Enhydrobacter sp.: one gene and its partner. The main gene of each other region encodes a partner of the protein of the gene in region 2 in a complex. Links are inferred from orthologs where the notes say so. Each region holds a gene or a part of one and is shown on either strand. Other genes may lie near its edges. The genes, in order: dapF and OJF58_RS14715.

Region 1 (9,468 bases), 1.3 Mb from region 2 along the record:
CGTCCTGTGGGCTCGTGCCCCAGGTCACCATCGGCGGGATGTCGGAGGCGTTGAGGTCGATCTGGGCGTCGAAATGCGCCTCCTTGTCGGAGGGCAAACGCCGCCATTGGCCGAGCGCCAGGTCCCAGGCCCCGCCCTTGGGCGCGTACGGGCGCCCTTGCAGGTACTTGAAGGTCGTATCGTCCGGCGCGATCAGGCCGGCGCGGGCGCCCGCCTCGATCGACATGTTGCAGACGGTCATGCGGCCTTCCATCGTCATGTCGCGGATGGCGCGGCCGGCATATTCGATGACATATCCGGTGCCGCCGGCGGTGCCGAGCCTCGCGATGATGGCGAGGATCACGTCCTTGGGCGTGACGCCGAGCGGCAGGCTGCCCTCGACCGCCACACGCATGTTCCTGGCCGGCTTCTGGATCAGCGTCTGCGTCGCCAGCACGTGCTCGACCTCGGACGTGCCGATGCCGAAGGCGAGCGCCCCGAACGCGCCGTGCGTCGAGGTATGGCTGTCGCCGCACACGATGGTCATGCCGGGCAGGGTGAGCCCCTGCTCGGGGCCGATGACATGCACGATGCCGCGCCGCGCGTCGTTCAGGCCGAAGTAGGGCACGCCGAAATCGGCCACGTTCTTCTCGAGCGTCTCGACCTGGATGCGCGATTCCTCGTCGGGAATGCCCTGGCTCATGTCGGTGGTCGGCGTGTTGTGGTCGGCGACGGCGATCGTGGCGTCAGGCCGGCGCAGGGGGCGGTGCGCCAGGCGCAAGCCCTCGAAGGCCTGCGGGCTCGTCACCTCGTGCACGAGATGCCGGTCGATATAGATCACACAGGTGCCGTCGTCCTGGCGATGGACGACGTGGCCGTCCCAGATCTTCTCGAACAGGGTCCGGGGCGCCGGCGGGGGAGGGGGCGGCGTGGCCGACTTCTTTCGGGCAGCCATGGCGCGCCTACTTCCTGCCGCCCTTGGCGGCCCGGACACCCTTCTCGTCGCGGGGCTTTTCCTTCTTGAGCTTCTCGCGCCGCGGCCGCCTCGCCGCCTCCTCGGCCTGCTCGGCGATCAGCTCGCGCTGGGCCTCGACGTCCTCGGCGATGCGGCTCGCCTTGCCGCGCAGCGCCCGCAGGTAATAGAGCTTGGCGCGGCGCACCGTGCCCTTGCGCACGACCTCGATCTCCCAGATGCCCGGGCTGTAGAGCGGGAACACACGCTCCACGCCCTCGCCGAAGCTGATCTTGCGCACGGTGAAGGAGGAGTTCACGCCGTCGTTCTTGCGGGCGATGCAGACCCCCTCGTAGACCTGGATGCGCTCACGGTTGCCTTCCTGCACCTTGACGTGCACGCGTACCGTATCGCCGGGCTCGAAGCGCGGCACCGGCCGCTCGGCCGTTACCTTGTCCATCGTGGCCTGCGCCAGCGTATCGAGAATGTTCATCGCATCCATCCTTTCGTCACTTCTCTTCGTTCCCGGACGCGGTCCGCCGGCGGGCCCACAGATCGGGCCGCCGCCGCCGCGTGATCTCTTCCCGCTGCCTCAGCCGCCACTCGGCGACCTTGCCGTGGTGCCCCGAGACCAGGACCTCCGGCACGCGCCGTTCGGTTCCGTCGGGGCCCGACCAGACCGCCGGCCGGGTGTAGTGCGGGTACTCGAGCAAACCGTCCTCAAAGCTCTCCTCGCTCGCCGACGCCGGCTCGCCCATCACCCCGGGCAGGAGCCGCACGCAGCAATCCATCACCGCCATGGCCGCGATCTCGCCGCCCGAAAGCACGAAATCGCCGACCGAAATCTCCTCCAGGGCGTGGGCCTCGATGACGCGCTCGTCGACGCCCTCGAACCGCCCGCACACCAGCAGCACGCCCGACCCCTCGGCCAGCTCCCGCGCCCGCGCCTGGCTGAACGGCGCGCCGCGCGGCGAGAGCAGGATCTTCGGAATCCGGCTTTCCGCGACCGCCTCGATCGCCGCCGACAGGACGTCCGGCTTCATCACCATGCCGGCGCCGCCGCCGAAGGGCGCATCGTCCACCGTGCCATGGCGATCCTTGGCGAACCGCCGGATATCGACCGTCGTCAGCGACCAGACCCCTTCCTTCAGTGCCTTGCCGGCCAGGCTTCCGCCCAGCGGGCCCGGAAACATCTCCGGAAAGAGCGTCAGCGCCGTCGCGCGCCACACGTTGCTTCACGCCTCCTTCGTTTCGCCCTCCACCAGCAGGCCTGCCGGCGGATCCACCACGACCTTGCCGCCCTCGATGTCGATCTCGGGCACCGCTTCATCGGTGAAGGGCAGCATCACGCCTCCCGACACCTCCATCACGGGGCCGGCGCCGAAATCGTGGAAGGCGATCACCTTGCCCCAATCCCGGCCGTCCCGGCCGATTGCCGGCAGACCGATCAGGTCCGCCTCGTACCATTCCCGCTCGCCGGCCTCGGGCAGGGCGCCGCGCTCCACATAGAGTCGCAAGCCCCGCAAGGCCTCCGCCGCCGTCCGATCGGCGATACCCTCGATCCGGGCCAGCACCGTGCCGCGTGCGGCACTCAACGCCTCGACCCGGTACTCCTTCTTCCCCGTCTCGTCCGACAGCGGACCGTACGCACCGACCGCCATCGGGTCTCCGGTGAAGCTCTTGATGCGCACCAGACCGCGCACCCCGTGCGGCGCCGCGATGACGCCCAGCAGGACGCGGCCCTTGCTCATCAGGAGGCGGCCGCCTCCGTCTTCTCGCCTTCCGCCGCCGCACCGGCCGCGGCCTTCAGGCGTTCTTGCGCCTTGGCGCGCGGCTGGTTCTTCTTGGTCTGCTCGCGCCGCTCGCGCGGCTTCATCAACTCGGCCTCCGCCAGGAACTTGGCGACGCGATCCGACGGCTGGGCGCCGACCTTGAGCCAGTGGGCCACGCGCTCCTTGTCCACGGTTACGCGCTGGGCGTGCTCGCGCGGCAGGAGCGGGTTGTAGGTGCCGACCTTCTCGATGAAGCGGCCGTCGCGCGGGCTGCGCGAATCGGCCACCACGATGTGGAAGAACGGCCTCTTCTTGGCGCCGTGGCGGGTCATGCGGATGGTCAGCATTCTCTCTCCTTCGAATTCGTCAGATACGGTTCACGTTCACCAAACTTCAGCGCGGGAAGCCGGGCGGCGGCGTCATCCCGCCGAGGCTGCGCATCAATCCCTTTTCCCCGAGCTTGTTGACGCGTTTCATCATTTTCACCATGTCGGCGTGCTGCTTCAGGAGCTTGTTGACGTCCTGGACATGCACGCCCGATCCCTTGGCGATGCGCTTCTTGCGCGAGGCGTGGATGATGTCGGGGTTGCGCCGCTCGCGCGGGGTCATCGCGAGGATGACCGCCTCCTGGCGCTTGAGCTGCTTCTCGTCGATGCTGGCCTTGGCCATGGCGGCCTTGGCCTGCATGGCGCCCGGCAGCATGCCCATCAGGCCCTGCAGCCCGCCCATCTTGCGCAACTGGCGGAGCTGGGCCAGCAGGTCGTCCATGTCGAACTGGCCCTTGCGCAGCTTGGCGGCGAGCTTCTCCGCCTCTTCCTTCTCGATCGTCTCGGCGGCGCGCTCGACCAGCGAGACGATGTCGCCCATGCCGAGGATGCGCGAGGCGATGCGGTCGGGATGGAACGGCTCGAGCTGATCGAACTTCTCGCCGACGCCGATCAGCTTCACCGGACGGCCGGTCACGGCGCGCATCGAGAGCGCGGCGCCGCCCCGGCTGTCGCCGTCGACGCGGGTCAGCACGATGCCGGTGACGGCCAGCCGCTCGTTGAACGCCTTGGCGACATTGACCGCGTCCTGGCCGGTCATCGCGTCTGCGACCAGCAGCGTCTCCTTGGGCTTGGCGAGGTCGGAGATCTCCTTGACCTCCTGCATCAGCTCCTCATCGATCGAGAGGCGGCCCGCGGTGTCGAGGATCAGGACATCGAAGCCCTCGCGCCGCGCCGTCTCCAGGGCGCGCCGGGTGATGGCGAGCGGCATCTCGAGCGGCACGATCGGCAGGGTCGGCACGCCGGTCTGCTCGCCCAGCACTTTGAGCTGCTGCTGCGCGGCCGGCCGGCGGGTATCGAGCGAGGCCATCAGCACGCGACGCCTGGTCGAGAAGGAGCCGCCGAACATCTCGGCCGCCATGCCCTGCGGGCCTTGGCTCAGCCGATAGGCGACCTTGGCCGACGAGGTCGTCTTGCCGGAACCCTGCAGGCCCACCATCAGGATCACGACCGGCGGGATGGCGTTCAGGTCGAGGTCGGCGACGGTGCCGCCCAGCATCTCGACCAGGTGATCGTTCACGATCTTGACCACCATCTGGCCGGGTGTGACCGAGCGGATGACATCGGCGCCGATCGCCTTGGGCCGGACGCCGTCGATGAACTGACGCACGACCGGCAAGGCCACGTCGGCGTCGAGCAACGCGGTGCGCACCTCGCGCAACGCCGTGTCGACATCGGCCTCGGAGAGCGACCCGCGCCCCCGCAGCTTGTCGAAAACATCGCCCAGGCGTTTGCTCAGACCTTCGAACATCGCACTCCCGTCGGCCCAAAGAGGTATCGCGCCGATGCGCGAACCCTCGCGGATCGACGGAGCTCCCCGCAGGGGGAACCGGAGAAATCGGCACGACCGATTGAGCGGCCGGGGTATAAGGCCTCGCACGCATGGAGTCAAAGATTTGGCGTACGAGGACAAGCCCTTGGCCGAAAAGGATTATCGTCCCGTTCCCGGCTGGGCGCTCCTGCTCTTCCTGGCGGCGCTGGCGGTCCTTGGCCTTCTCGGTGTGCAGTTTCTGGCAGGCCAGGCGGTCCTGACCATCCTGGCGACGTTCTATGCCTTGGGGTTCTGCGCCGTCCTTGTGGCCGCGGCCCCGCTTGGCCAGGCGGCGCTGCCGGCGCTGGGCATCAGGCCGGCCGGCTGGCGGCCGGTGGTGCTGGGGGTGATCGGCACCGTCGCCCTGTCGGTGGCGGTGAGCCAGCTCGGCCTCGAGCCCAAGGCCATGAAGGAAGCCGTCGACATCGCGCGCGAACCGGGCGCGCTGATGCGCAGCCTGCTCATTCTCGCCCTCCTGGCGCCGGTCGTGGAGGAACTGGTGTTCCGTGGCCTGCTGTACGGCTGGATCGCCGGACGCTGGGGGACGGTGCCGGCCTGGGTCGCAAGCTCGATCGCCTTCGCGCTTGCCCACTACGAGCCGGCGCACATCCTTCTGGTCCTGCCGCTCGGCCTGCTGTTCGGCTATCTGCGGCGGCGCACCGATTCACTGCTGCCCTCGCTGGCCGCCCACATCTTCAACAACGGCTTCGCCGTGCTGGCCGCGGCCTATCTCAGCAGCTAGATCAGGCCGCGAGCTTGCGCTCGACGAAGTCGAGCCGGTCCTGGCCCCAGAAGATCTCGCGGTCGATCACGAACGAAGGCGCGCCGAACACGCCCTGGTCGATGGCGTACTTGGTGTAGGAGTCGCGCTTGTCGGCGATGCCGGGCGTCTCGCTCGCCTTGATCACCGAATCGGCATCGAGGCCGCAACCCGCGATGATCGCGCGCAGGGTGGCGGGATCGCCGGTGTTCTTCTCCTCGGCCCAGAGCGCGTGCAAAACGGCATGGGCGAGCTTGATGGCGTCCGCCATGCGCCCCAGCTCGCGCAGGGCGATGACGCATTTGGCGGCGGGCAGCTCGTTGGCGGGAAAGAACTTCGGCTCGAGGTTCAGCGGGACGCCGAGCACATCGCGCCAGCGCTTGAGCTCCATCAGGCGATAGGCCTGGCGCTGCGGCGCGCGTTTGGGCAGCGGCAGGCCGCCGGAAACGGCGAACACCGAGCCGAAATCGACCGGCCAGATGGTGACGTGCGCATGGTGCTTCCTGGCGATCGCCTCGAAGCGCTTGGAGCCGAGATAGGTCCAGGGCGAATTCAGCGAGACGTAGTAGTCCACGTGCTTTGTCATGGCAGTCCTCCCACCTCGCCCGACTGCCGAAAGCCGGGCGACAGCAAAGCGAGGATACGCCATCCTGCCGCCGTGGCGGAAAAAACGATCGTGATCACCGGCGGCGATGCCGGCTATTTCGAGCTGATGCGCGACTGCATCGGCTCCCTGCGCGCGACGCCGGAAGGACGTTCGCTGGCGCTCGGCATCCTCGATTGCGGGCTGACGGAGGCGCAGCGCGACTGGTGCCGGTCAGGGGATGCGACTCTGGTCGTGCCGGGTTGGGATTTCGACTTTCCCGGGCGCGATCGGCTCAAGGACGGTTACAAGGCGCTGACCGCACGGCCGTTCCTGCCGCGCTACTTTCCCGGCTTCGACCTCTATCTCTGGATCGACGGCGACTGCTGGGTGCAGCAGGGCGATGCCGTCGTGCTGTTCCTGGCGGCCGCGCGCACCGGCAAGCTCGCCGTGGCGCCGGAAATCCATCGATCGATGCGCCACTACCATCATGCCTGGAAGGAATTCGCCACGGTGAACGGCGCCGCCTACGCGGCCTGCTTCGACAATGAGACCGCCGAACGGCTGATCCGCTATCCGCTGATCAATGCCGGCGTATTCGCCCTCGCGGCCGACGCGCCGCACTGGCAGGGCTGGGCCGGCCTCCTGGACGAGGCGCTCCAGCGCTCCACGGACATGACCGACCAGATCGCGCTCAACGTGCTGGTCTACGACAAGGGCTTCCCTTACGAGCCGCTGCCCAGCCGCTGCAACTGGCCGGTGCACCATGCCACCCCGGCTTGGGATGCCGAGCGAGGCCTGTTCGTCGAACCGGCGATGCCGCACGAGCCGCTCGGCATCCTCCATCTCACGATCTACACCAAGAAGCTCGCGGCGCTCGACGTGCGCGAGCTGGGCGGCGACCATGCCGGCGAGGTGCGGGGCCGCTCGTTGCGCTGGCCCGGGCGAACGGCCATATAGCGCGCCATGACCAAGGCGCCGTTTCTGAAGATGCCCTTTCTGAAGATGCACGGGCTGGGCAACGACTTCGTCGTCCTCGATGGCCGTCGGACGGCGCTCGACCTCACCCCGGCGCGCCGCCGTGCCATCGCCGATCGGCGGTTGGGGGTGGGGTGCGACCAGTTGATTGTGCTCGAGCCGCCGACCGAGCGCGGCGCTGACGTCTTCATGCGGATCTACAACCCGGACGGCGGCGAGGCCGGCGCCTGCGGCAATGCCACGCGCTGCGTCGCTTCGGTCGTGATGGACGAACGCAAGGCCGATCAGGTCACGGTGCAGACGATTTCCGGCCTGCTCGATTCGCAGCGGACGGGCCGTGGCGCCAATGGCCTGCCGGTGATTTCCGTCGACATGGGGCCGGCCCGCCTCGACTGGCGCGACATTCCCGTGCGCGAGGCCTGCGACACCAATCACATGCCGGTGGGCCTCGGGCCGTTGCAGGATCCGGTGGGCACCAGCATGGGCAATCCGCACGCCACTTTCTTCGTCGACAATATTGCGGCCGTCCCGCTCGCCGAATTGGGACCGAAGCTGGAGCACGATCCGTTCTTCCCGGAGCGCGCCAATATCGGCATCGTCCAGCGCGTGGGCGACGGCCGGCTGAGGCTCAGGGTCTGGGAGCGCGGCGCGGGCCTCACGCTGGCTTGCGGGTCAGGCGCCTGCGCGGCTGTCGTGGCGGCGAGCCGCCGCGGATTGGTCGATCGCAAGGCCGAGGTGATCCTGGAGCGGGGGTCGCTCACGATCGAGTGGCTGCGCGACGACCATGTGATGATGACCGGCGGCATCGCCGTCGCCTTCAAAGGCGAGCTCGATGCCTCCCTGCTGGCATGAGGGTGTGACGTGAGCGACGTGGTCGAGACCGAAAAGAAGGGCGGATGGCTGTCGCGCCTGCGTGCGGGCCTGTCGAAGTCGACCAGGCGCGTCACCGAGAGCATCACCGGCCTGTTCACCCGCAAGAAGCTCGACCAGGAGACGCTGAACGAGCTGGAGGACGTGCTGATCCAGGCCGATCTCGGCGTCGCCGTCGCCGCGCGGCTGGTCGAGAAGCTCGGCAAGGAGCGCTTCGGCAAGGAAGTGACGGACGAGGAGGTGCGCTCGGCTTTCGCCGACGACATCGCCGAGATCCTGCAGCCGGTGGCGATGCCGCTGGCGATCGATGCGGCGCACAAGCCGCATGTCGTGCTGGTGGTGGGCGTGAACGGCTCGGGCAAGACCACGACCATCGCCAAGCTCGCCCATCTCTTCAAGGGCGAGGGCCGCAGCGTCATGCTGGCCGCCGGCGACACCTTCCGCGCCGCCGCCGTCGAGCAGCTTAAGGTGTGGGGCGATCGCGCCGGCGTGCCGGTGATCGCCAAGCCGACCGGCGCCGACGCCGCCGGCCTCGCCTTCGAGGCGCTGGAGAAGGCGCGGGCCGAGCGCTGTGATGTGCTGCTGATCGACACGGCGGGCCGCCTGCACAACAAGGCCAACCTGATGGAAGAGCTCGGCAAGATCGTGCGAGTGATCCGGAAGCTCGATCCTTCGGCGCCGCATTCCTGCCTGCTGGTGCTCGATGCGACGGTGGGGCAGAACGCCCACGCCCAGGTCGAGACCTTCAAGACCCTGTCGCCGGTCGATGCGCTGGTCGTGACCAAGCTCGACGGCAGCGCCAAGGGCGGCGTTCTGGTGGCGCTGGCCGAGAAATTCGGGTTGCCGGTGGTCGCGATCGGCGTCGGCGAGGGGATCGACGACCTGCGTCCCTTCGAGGCGCGCACCTTTGCGCGCAGTCTCATGGGACTGCCGGCATGAGCGCCCGCGAAGGCGAGAACCACGGCATCCGTCGGCTCTACGCGAGCGCGCTCGAGCTCGGGCCGCTGTTGCTGTTCTTCCTCGCGAACTCGCACTGGGGCATCTATGTCGGCACCGGCGTGTTCATCGCCGCCTCGGCCTTCTCGCTGCCCTGCTATCGCTGGCTCGAGGGCCGCTGGCCGATCATGCCGCTGGTCGGCGCCTTTTTCGTCCTGGTGTTCGGCGGCCTCACCATCTGGCTGCAGGACGAGACCTTCATCAAGCTCAAGCCCACTATCTTGAACAGCCTGTTCGGCATCATCCTGGGCGGCGGGCTGCTGCTCTTGCGCCGGCCGCTCCTGAAGCCGATCTTCGGCGTCGCCTTCCGGCTGACCGACGAGGGCTGGCGCAAGCTCACGCTGCGCTGGTCGCTGTTCTTCTTCGTGCTGGCCGCCGTCAACGAGGTGATGTGGCGCGGCTTCTCGACCGAGACCTGGATCGCGAGCAAGATGTTCCTGAGCTTCCCGCTCACGCTCGTCTTCGCCTTCCTTCAGGTGCCGCTGCTCAGGCGCCACTGGGACGGCGACGAGAATCCGTTTGGTTGAGGGTTCTCGCTGTTTCTCCACAAAATCGAAGGGCTCGGCCGTTTCCGGCCAAGCCCTTCGTTTTATTGGTGGAGCCAAGGGGGATCGAACCCCTGACCTCTACAATGCCATTGAAATGGTGGCTCCTTTTCCCATCTTTTCTGAATAGTTGATAATGTTTGATGACATTGGATTTTCCCAGTGTTTTCGGCATT
Region 2 (9,461 bases):
TGGTGGGCGGGTTCGCTGAGGTGACGCCCGAGCGCTGCACGGTGCTGGCCGACGAGGCGATCCCGTTCGCCGAGGTCACGGCCGAGCAGCTCGCCGAGCGCGAGCGCGCCGCCGAGCGCGATCTGGTCGATGCGGCGAACGATGCCGAAAAGGCCGCAGCGCAAAAGGATCTCGCAGTTGCAAAAGACCTGAGACGGGCGCAGGCCTACTACGCCAACCGCTAGATCTCGTTCTCGACGCGAAATAATCTGTCAAACTGTCCCATGTCCGGCCATTGAAAGCCGGACGGCGGGCCGCTTTATTACAGTTGGACGACGGTCGCCGAGGGCGTTGAACCATGGGTAACTGGACACTCGATTCGATCGCTTGGGATCGCTTCGATGCCGCGAAGGTCGATCCGGAGATCCTGCGCAACATCAAGGCCGCCGCCATGGTCGAGCGCAACGGCGTCGATTACGGCATCTACCTCGGCCGTGTGTTCGCCAGCGACCCGCCCTTCGTCGAGGATGTGAACCGGTGGGCCACGGAAGAGATCCAGCATGGCCTGGCGCTCGGCCGCTGGGCGCAGCTTGCCGATCCCGCCTGGGACTTCGAGGCGGCCTTCGAGCGTTTTCGCAAGGGTTACCGGTTGCCGCTCGAGGCGACGGCCTCGGTGCGCGGCAGCCAGGCGGGCGAGATGATGGCGCGCTGCATCGTCGAGACCGGCACCAGCTCCTATTACAGCGCACTCAGGGACGCGACCGAAGAGCCGGTACTGAAGCAGATTTGCGCCAAGATCGCGGCCGACGAGTTCCGTCACTACAAGCTCTTCTACGATCATCTCCGGCGTTGCCTGGAGCGCGACCGGCTGAGCCGATGGGGCCGCCTGCGCATTGGCTGGATGCGGCTGGCCGAGAGCGAGGACGACGAGCTCGCCTATGCCTATTTCGCCGCCAATGCGCCGGCCGACGCGGTCTATGATCGCAAGCGCTCCATGCAGGCCTATGCGCGGCGCGCCTATCCGCTCTATCGGCCGACCCATGTGCAGCGCGCAATGGCGATGGTGCTGAAGGCGGTGGGCCTTGCACCGCAGGGACGTCTCAATGCCCTCCTGACCCGCGCCGGCCTCTGGTTCCTGCGCTGGCGCGCGACCCAGCTCGCTGCCCACGGCGCTTGACGCTGGCGGACCAGCTCAGGCCGCTACTTCCTTGAAGCGCCGCAAGGTCTCGATCTGCTGATCGAGCGTCGGCATCCGGTACATCGGATAGAGCATCACCATCTGGGCGCCGAGCCGTTTCCAGCCTTGAGCCGCTGCCGCCCAGAGCTGCGGGTCGGGGTCGTTCATGCGCAACCAGCCCTCGAGCCCGAAGGCCGCGGGGTCGCGCCCGAACACCTTCAGATGCTCGCGCAGCATCGCGAGCTTTGCCTCCGCCTGCTGGTCGGGAGCCATGATCGGCATCCAGCCGTCGCCGAGACGGGCTGCCCGCTTGACGACGGAGTCAGACGATCCGCCGAACCAGATCGGGATCGGGCGCTGAACCGGGACGGGAAGCAGATTGACGTCGACCAGGGTATGAAACCGGCCGTTGAAGGTGACCAGATCCTCGGTCCACAGGCGTCGCATCACCTCGATCTGCTCGGCTTGCCGCGCACCGCGTGTCTTCCAGTCGGCGCCGAGCGCCTCGTACTCGACATGGTTCCAGCCGACGCCGATTCCCAATCGCAACCGGCCGCCGCTCAGGATGTCGACCTCGGCCGCCTGCTTGGCGACCACGCCGGTCTGGCGCTGCGGCAGGATGAGCACCCCGCTGCACAGCTTGATGGTCCTGGTCGCGGCGGCGAGAAAGGCCATCGTCGTGAAGGTCTCGTGGAAGGGATCGGTCTCGCTGTAGAGAGGCTTCCAGTCACCGCGCGCCGCCGCGCCGAAGACATGATCGGCGACCTCGATGCAGTGATAGCCGAGATCCTCCGCAGCCTGCGCCCAATCGCGGATCCTCGCTGGGTCGGTGCCTATGTCGCGCGTCGGGAAGAGGGCATTCAGCAGCATCGATGACTCCTGTGCGAGGGACCAGCTAGGAAATCAGGTCGGCGAATTCCTTCAGCACCGCTTCATAGACCGGCCGCTTGAAGGGGACGATCCAGTCGAGCAGCGCGCCGGGATCGGCCCACTGCCAGGCGTCGAACTCGTGGTCGTGGGCGCGGATGTCGATATCGGCGTCGGTGCCGGTGAAGGCGAGCGCGAACCATTTTTGCGCCTGGCCGCGCCACCGCCCCTTCCAGCGTCCGGCATCGACCTCGGGCGGGAAGTCGTAGGTGAGCCAATCCCGGCTCTCGCGCAGCAGCAGGGCCCGCGTCGTGCCGACTTCCTCCGCAAGCTCGCGACAGGCCGCCTCGACCGGGCTCTCGCCGCGATCGACGCCGCCCTGCGGCATCTGCCAGGCGCCGGGCATGCCGGCGCGCTCGCCGACGAAGATGCGGCGGTCGGGGCCGATCAGCATCAACCCGACATTGGGGCGGTAGGAAGGGGGGACGCCGTCGCGCATCACGGCCGAAGCTGGTCGGGTTGTTCGCGCAGCCGCGCCATGCAGGCCGGGCGGCACTCGAAATGGCCGATGATCGGCACGAACGACACGGCGTTCTGATGGGCCAGCCGCTTGTGCCACGCCACGATAGCGTCGATTGCCGCATCGCCCGGCTGCAGCACGCCGAAGTCGTGCCGCGGCGGGCGGCCGGGCCAGGCCTCGCTGGTCCATTCGGCCAGCCGGTCGAGATTGCCGTCCAGGCCGTCGCGCGCCAGCTTGTAGTCGAGCACCGTCGAGGTGCGGGCATAGCCGACGCCGAAGTCGGTCGCGAGGCGATACATGGCGGTGGGCGTCGGTCCCGGATTGATCTCGATCAGGCCGAGGCCGCGATCGGCGATCTCCTGCACCAGCGGCCGCGCGATCGCCTCGGACTGCGACACCGGTCCCGGCGTCGGCATGACGAAGCCGACATAGCCTTCGCCGCGGGCCATCGCCTCCCTCAGCCGCGCGACATTCTCCGCGCCGTCCGCCTTGGGAGAGATGGATCGGATGCCGCGCTCGCCGAGACCCTCGGGATCCTCCACCGGCATCATCAAATAAGTCTCGTGGTTATGGGCATGGGCCCGCTTCATCCAGCGCGGCAGGTCGGGCGTTCCGGGCAGGAAGGCCAGGCTGACCTCGCCGGGCAGCTCGTCGATCACCCGTGTCATGAGCGCCTCGTCGGCGCCGACATTGATCATCAGGAGGCCGACCCGCGCCGCCGGACCGGCGGGATCGTAGCGGCGGGCGTAGGCGATCCAGGGCATCCAGCCGTCGAACGAGATCTTGGGCAGGCGCAGGCCGTCCGACGTCACCTCCACCATGTCGTCGCGCTCGGCGAGCGTCAGCCTTCGGAAGTCGAGAGCGTGCGGGCGCCGGAACGGAAGCTTCAGCGAGCCGGCCGGCCGCGCCTGGGTTGGCGTCGGCGCCGCAGCGGCGGCCTCCTCGACCAGGGGCGGCGGCCTGTCGACCTGGAGATAGACAAGCCCGGCGCAGGCGGCCGTCAGCCCGATTACCAGGCCATAGGCGGCAACCGGTCCGCTCGGCAGACCCTTCGGGAGGCGCCAGCGGACGAACGCCTTGGCGCGCTCCGGCTCGTCCGCCATGTCACGCCGGACGCCGCGTCAGTTGGCGCGGTTGCTCGCGTAGAGCGAGATGCCGCGGATCAAGTCGATGGCCCGCATCAACTGATAGTCCTGCACGCCCTCCTTGGGCGGTTCGTTGGGATCGACGCCCGACTCCGACGAGGGCGCCGGCGCGCCGCCCGGTGCCGCGTTCGGGCCGGACTGCTGTTTGTCGCCCGGCTTGGCCGGCTTGGCATTGGCATCCGGCGCGGCCGGCTTCTTCTCCGTCGGCTTGTCGATCGGATTGGCGATCGAGCGCCGCAGGTTCTCCTCGCGGAAGCCGGGACGCGACTCGATCGTCTCGACCTTCGACTGCTGGACCTCGATGTCGGGCTTGATGCCCTCCTTCTGGATCGAGCGGCCCGACGGCGTGAAGTAGAGCGCGGTCGTGAGGCGGATGGCGCCGCCGCCGGTCACCTGCATGATGGTCTGGACCGAGCCCTTGCCGAAGGTGCGAGTCCCCATGATGATCGCGCGGTGGTGGTCCTGCAGCGCGCCGGCCACGATCTCCGAGGCCGAGGCCGAGCCGCCGTTCACCAGCACGACGATCGGCAGGCCCTTGGCGACGTCGCCCGGCTTGGCGTTCCAGCGCTGCACATCCTCAGGCTTGCGCGCCTTGACCGAGACGATCTCGCCCTTGTCGAGGAAGGCGTCGACCATCGAGATGGCCTGGTCGAGCAGGCCGCCCGGATTGTTGCGCAGATCGATGACGTAGCCCCTGAGCTTGTTGCCGGCTTCCTTCTTGATGTGGTTCACGGCATCCAGCACGCCCGAGGTGCTCTGCTCGGTGAAGGACGTGACGCGGATATAGCCGACGTCGCCGCCCTCGAGGTGCCAGCGCGTCGACTTCACCTTGATGTTCTCGCGCGTCAGCGTGACGTCGAACGGCTCCTTGCTGCCGCGCTTCACCGAGAGCTTGATCGAGGAGCCGATCTTGCCGCGCATCTTCTCGACGGCCTCCTGCAGCGTCAGCCCCTGCACCGGCTGACCGTCGAGCGCGAAGATCAGATCGCCCGACTGCAGGCCCGCCTTGGAGGCGGGCGTGTCGTCGATCGGCGAGACCACCTTGATGACGCCGTTCTCCATCGTGACCTCGATGCCGAGCCCGCCGAACTCGCCCCGCGTCTGGACCTGCATGTCCTTGTAGCTCTTGGGGTTCATGTAGCTCGAGTGGGGGTCGAGCGAGGCCAGCATGCCGTTGATGGCATTCTCGATCAGGGATTTCTCGTCGACCGGCTCGACGTAGTCGCGACGGACGCGCTCGAGCACGTCGCCGAACAGGTTGAGCTGCTGATAGAGCTCGCTCTTGTCGCTGCCCGGGCCCTTGGTGCCGGGCTTGTCCTGCGCCGAGGCGGGCACGATGGCCGGCACGGTGAGGAACGCCAGGGTCGCGGCGATGGAGACGAAGCGCAAGCGGGTCATTGGGGAGCCTTTGCAAAACGACGCCCACCGGCAGCCGGTCGGGCACACGGGATCAACGGGCGTGGGGCGGGAGGATACCCGCCCGTCTTTGGCGGGATCAAGGCGACGAGCGGCCCCGGCACCTTCACATTCACGCCAAGGCCGCGGCCGCTCGATGCGGCACGGCGAGGACCGCCGGCCGGGACGCTTCCGACAGAAGCGAATGGCCGGTCATCTCCGACGGCTGCGCCACGCCCATCAGCGCCAGCATGGTGGGCGCAATATCGGCCAGCTTGCCGTCGCCCAGCGAGCGGACGTTGGCGGGACCGTTGAACAGCAGGGCAGGGACACGGTTGAGGGTGTGCTGGGTGTGCTTCTGGCCGGTCGCCTCGTCGAACATCTGCTCGGCGTTGCCATGGTCGGCCGTGACCAGCAGCACGCCGCCCGCCTTCCGGACCGCCTCCATGAGCCGCCCCAGGCAGGCATCGATGGCCTCGACCGCCTTGACGGCGGCGGCAAGCTCACCCGAATGGCCGACCATGTCGGAGTTGGCGTAGTTCACCACGATCAGGTCGAACTTGCCCGAGCCGATCGCCGCCACGAGCTTGTCGGTCACCTCGGGCGCGCTCATCTCGGGCTTGAGGTCGTAGGTCTGAACCTTCGGCGAGGGCACGAGAATGCGCTCCTCGCCCTCGAACTGCCGCTCCTCGCCACCGTTGAAGAAGAAGGTGACGTGCGCGTACTTCTCGGTCTCGGCAATGCGGAGCTGCCTGAGGCCGGCGCGCGATACCGTCTCGCCCAGCCCCATCCGGATGGTGAGAGGCGGAAAGAGGGTCTTCAGGAACTCGTTGAGCGCCGCCGAATATTCGACCATGCCGACGGCGTCCGCGAGCTTCACCGTGCGGTTGCGCCTGAAGCCGTCGAACATCGGGTCGACCAGCGCCGTCAGGATCTCGCGGGCACGGTCGGCGCGGTAGTTGAACATCAGGATGGCGTCGCCGTCCTTCATGCCCTCGTAACCGTCGATCACCGTGGGCTCGACGAACTCGTCGTTCTTGTCCGCGGCGTAGCCCTTGTCGACCGCCTCGTCGGCGGTCTTCGCCGTCTGCTTGCCCCTGGCGTCGACCAGCGCATCGTAGGCCGCGTTCACGCGGTCCCAGCGCTTGTCGCGGTCCATGGCGTAGAAGCGGCCGGTCACCGTGGCGAAGCGGATCGGCAGGCCCTGCTTCAGGCCGGCCTCGATCTCCTTCAGGCAGTCGTGCGCGCTGCGCGGCGGCATGTCGCGGCCGTCGAGGAAGGCGTGGATCCAGACCGTGACCCCGGCGGTCGCGATCAGATTGGCAAGGGCGACCAGGTGGTCCTGATGCGCATGCACCCCGCCCGGCGAGGCCAAGCCCATGAGATGGCAGGCGTGGCCGGTCTTCTTGAGGCCGGCGATCAGATCGGTCAGGATCTCGTTCTTCGCCAGCGCACCGGTCTCGATCGCCTTGTCGATGCGCGGCTGGTCGGGCACGGCCACCCGGCCGGCGCCGAGGTTCATGTGGCCGACCTCGGAATTGCCCATCTGGCCCTTGGGCAGGCCGACGAATGTCTCGGACGCATCGATCAGGCCCTGCGGGCAGGTGGCGATCAGCCGGTCGTAGTTGGGCGTCCTCGCATCGAGGATGGCATTGTCGCGCGGATCGGTGCGGAAGCCCCAGCCGTCCAGGATGCAGAGGACGGCGGGGCGGGGGCGGGACTCGGGCATCACGACGCTTTCGGCAGGCTGGGGGGCCGCGCGCGCTCGACCGAGTTGAACTTGTTCGGGCAATGCAGATCGCGCGGATCGATGTTGGGGTTCTGGTCGGGAATCTCGATGGCGCAGAACACGAACTCGCCGCGCGGCTCGCCGTCGATCGTGATGTCGTAGGTATAGGTGCCCGGCGGATCGCCCGGGATGATGCACCAGGAGCGCTGCAGCACGCCGTCCTGCACGACCTCGCGCATGCGCGTCGTCGCCTTGGTCTTGTCCGGGCTCACCTCGGTCTCGGGGCCGGCGATGACCTGCTCGGCGGGCTTGGAGGTCGTCAGCACCTCGGTCAGCGACACGGTGCGGGTCGGGCCGCCGAGATACATGCGCCAGCCGAAGCAGGCGCGGTTGAAGAGCAGCGGGATGGCGTTGGTCTCGTAGTTGCGCTGCTTGCCGTCCTCACCGGTGATCGACACGTAGGGGATGCTGCGCACGGGCTTGGTCACGGAGGGCGGCGTATCCGCGGCCGGGGTCTGCTGGGCGACCGATGCCGTCGACAGCGTCGCCGCGGCGAGCGCGACGAGGGCGGCGGCAGACCGGGGGAGAAGCGGATGCATGGAGCCAATGTAGCCCGGGTTTTTCGTCAGAACAGAGGCAAAATCGCCGCCAATTCTCATGCCCGATGACTAAGCCCGGTGATAGGGATGGCCGGCCAGGAGCTGCTGGCTGCGGTAGATCTGCTCGGCCAGCATTGCCCGGGCGAGCTGATGCGGCCAGGTCATGGCGCCGAAGGACAGGACCAAAGAGGCCTTTTCCAGCAGCGCCTCGGCATGCCCGTCGGCGCCGCCGATCAGGAATGCGACGTCGGACACTGACTCGTCGCGCCAGCGGCCGAGCCGGCGGGCGAAGGCCTCGCTGTCCATCTGCCGCCCGCGCCGGTCGAGCGCGACCAGGACCGCTGCCCGCGGCGCGGCCGCCAGCAGGAGCTCGCCTTCGCGGCGCATCAGCTCGGCAGCGGGCAGCTTGCGCTTCTCCTCGAGCTCGCGCAGCACGAGCGGCCAGCGGATGCGGCTGGCATAGTGGTCGTAGAGATCGCGCTCGGGGCCGCGTCCGGCGCGGCCGATGGCGGCGATGGTGATCTTCACGGCCTCAGGAGGCCTGCCGGCGGCGGCCCGTTCTCGCGGCCTTGGGCCTCGTGGCCGCGTCGTTCTCCAGCGCCCACATCTTCTCCAGGGCATAGAAGGCCCGCGGCTCGGGCCGGAAGATATGGACCACGACATCGCCGGCATCGACCAGCACCCAGTCGCCACCCTGCTTGCCCTCGACGGGAACGGGTCCCCGGCCCGCCTGCTTCAGCCGTTCGGCGAGATGATCGGCGATGGCCACGACCTGCCGGTTCGAGCGGCCCGAGGCGATCACCATGTAGTCGGCGAAGGACGACTTGCCCTTGAGATCGATGACGACGATGTCCTCGGCCTTGTCGTCCTCGAGGGAGCGCCGGACCAGTGCGAGCTGGGTGTCGGCGATATCGCTTCTGTCGGGAAGCGGACGGATCGGGTCGGAGATGGTCTTTCCTTTCGTTCTGGTCCGTTTCGGCCGGACGGCGCGGATCGCCGTGGCCGAATGGCTGTCGAGGCGGCTCGGGATGAAGCACCAGGCGGGCGGCCGGCAATCCGCCAGCCGGCGGGCTTGGCCGGCATCAAGCCGGTAACGCGCAAAGGTGCGGGGGGCTGCCGATTGCAGGGCGGCGTAGCCCCAGCCGGGCCGGGCGAAGGCAGCAATGGGAATGGCCCCGAACAGGTCGCGCCAGCCCTCCCAGTGCACGAGCTGCGGCAGGATGTCGGCGCCCATCAGCCACACGAACCGCGCGCGCGGATAAAGGCGCTTCAAGGCCTGCACGGTGTCGAGCGTGTAGCGTGTGCCCAGCAGCAATTCCGGCGCCTCGACCCGGATGCGAGGGTGCCGGCCGAGCTGCCTGGCGCGGGCCAGGCGGCTTGCCAGCGGCTCCATGCCGTCGCCGCTCTTCAGCGGGTTTTGCGGCGAGACCAGCCACCAGATCTCGTCGAGGCCGAGCCGTTTCAGGGCTTCCAGGCTCACATGGCGATGGCCTTCGTGGGCGGGATTGAACGAACCGCCCAGAAGCCCGATGCGCCGCCGCGTATCGCGGGGCACGCCGGGCATGGGATGGCGCGCCTCGATCACCAGGCGGTGCTCATGGGCGCAGGGTGCCCTTGCCGCGCACGACGTTCTTGTAGGTCGTGAGCTCGACCAGGCCGACAGGGCCGCGGGCATGCATGCGGTTGGTCGAGATGCCGATCTCCGCCCCCAGCCCGAACTCGCCGCCGTCGGCGAACTGGGTGCTGGCATTGTGCATCACGATGGCGCTGTCGACTTCCTTCAGGAAGCGGTCGGCGGTGGCCTGGTTGTCGGTGACGATCGCCTCGGTGTGCTGGCTGCCGTAGGTCGCGATGTGGCGGATCGCGCCCGCGACGCCGTCGACCGTGGCGACGGAAATGATCGGCTCGAGATACTCGGTGCGCCAGTCCTTCTCCGTGGCGGGCAGCGCCTTCGCATCGCGCTTGCGGACCTCGGCATCGCCGCGCACCTCGCAGCCCAGCTCGTGCAGCCTGGCGAGCACGGGCCCGAGATGCGTGTCGAGCGCCGCGC

Evidence for each region.
Region 1: the proteins of OJF58_RS14715 (region 2) and dapF are in contact, whole or in part, in a solved structure (PDB 5YGU), measured with the Escherichia coli proteins. The link is inferred for Enhydrobacter sp. from one-to-one orthologs.

Annotation. Positions count from the first base shown.
Region 1 is NZ_CP126889.1:1,663,845-1,673,312, reverse strand. Bases 5,823-8,801 are described here. They hold dapF (diaminopimelate epimerase), read left to right. Parts: upstream 5,823-6,869; coding sequence 6,870-7,733; downstream 7,734-8,801. Other genes in these bases: OJF58_RS08380 (septation protein A), read left to right, coding at 8,687-8,801; OJF58_RS08395 (hypothetical protein), read left to right, coding at 5,997-6,863; OJF58_RS08400 (2-hydroxychromene-2-carboxylate isomerase), read right to left, coding at 5,823-5,906. Also shown: leuC (3-isopropylmalate dehydratase large subunit), read right to left, coding at 1-934; rplS (50S ribosomal protein L19), read right to left, coding at 942-1,424; tRNA (guanosine(37)-N1)-methyltransferase TrmD, read right to left, coding at 1,441-2,160; ribosome maturation factor RimM, read right to left, coding at 2,167-2,682; rpsP (30S ribosomal protein S16), read right to left, coding at 2,682-3,050; ffh (signal recognition particle protein), read right to left, coding at 3,097-4,500; OJF58_RS08405 (type II CAAX endopeptidase family protein), read left to right, coding at 4,667-5,302; more of OJF58_RS08400, read right to left, coding at 5,304-5,822; more of OJF58_RS08380, read left to right, coding at 8,802-9,274. UniProt on the Escherichia coli protein: Involved in the succinylase branch of the L-lysine biosynthesis and in the biosynthesis of the pentapeptide incorporated in the peptidoglycan moiety. Catalyzes the stereoinversion of LL-2,6-diaminopimelate (L,L-DAP) to meso-diaminopimelate (meso-DAP).
Region 2 is NZ_CP126889.1:2,932,807-2,942,267, forward strand. Bases 788-3,759 are described here. They hold OJF58_RS14715 (RNA pyrophosphohydrolase), read right to left. Parts: upstream 2,523-3,759; coding sequence 2,052-2,522; downstream 788-2,051. Other genes in these bases: OJF58_RS14705 (ferritin-like domain-containing protein), read left to right, coding at 788-1,156; OJF58_RS14710 (LLM class F420-dependent oxidoreductase), read right to left, coding at 1,172-2,026; OJF58_RS14720 (divergent polysaccharide deacetylase family protein), read right to left, coding at 2,522-3,646; OJF58_RS14725 (S41 family peptidase), read right to left, coding at 3,665-3,759. Outside these bases: atpC (ATP synthase F1 subunit epsilon), read left to right, coding at 1-224; more of OJF58_RS14705, read left to right, coding at 338-787; more of OJF58_RS14725, read right to left, coding at 3,760-5,077; gpmI (2,3-bisphosphoglycerate-independent phosphoglycerate mutase), read right to left, coding at 5,217-6,812; OJF58_RS14735 (hypothetical protein), read right to left, coding at 6,812-7,411; 23S rRNA (pseudouridine(1915)-N(3))-methyltransferase RlmH, read right to left, coding at 7,481-7,939; OJF58_RS14745 (nicotinate-nucleotide adenylyltransferase), read right to left, coding at 7,944-8,996; OJF58_RS14750 (glutamate-5-semialdehyde dehydrogenase), read right to left, coding at 9,007-9,461. UniProt on the Escherichia coli protein: Master regulator of 5'-end-dependent mRNA decay.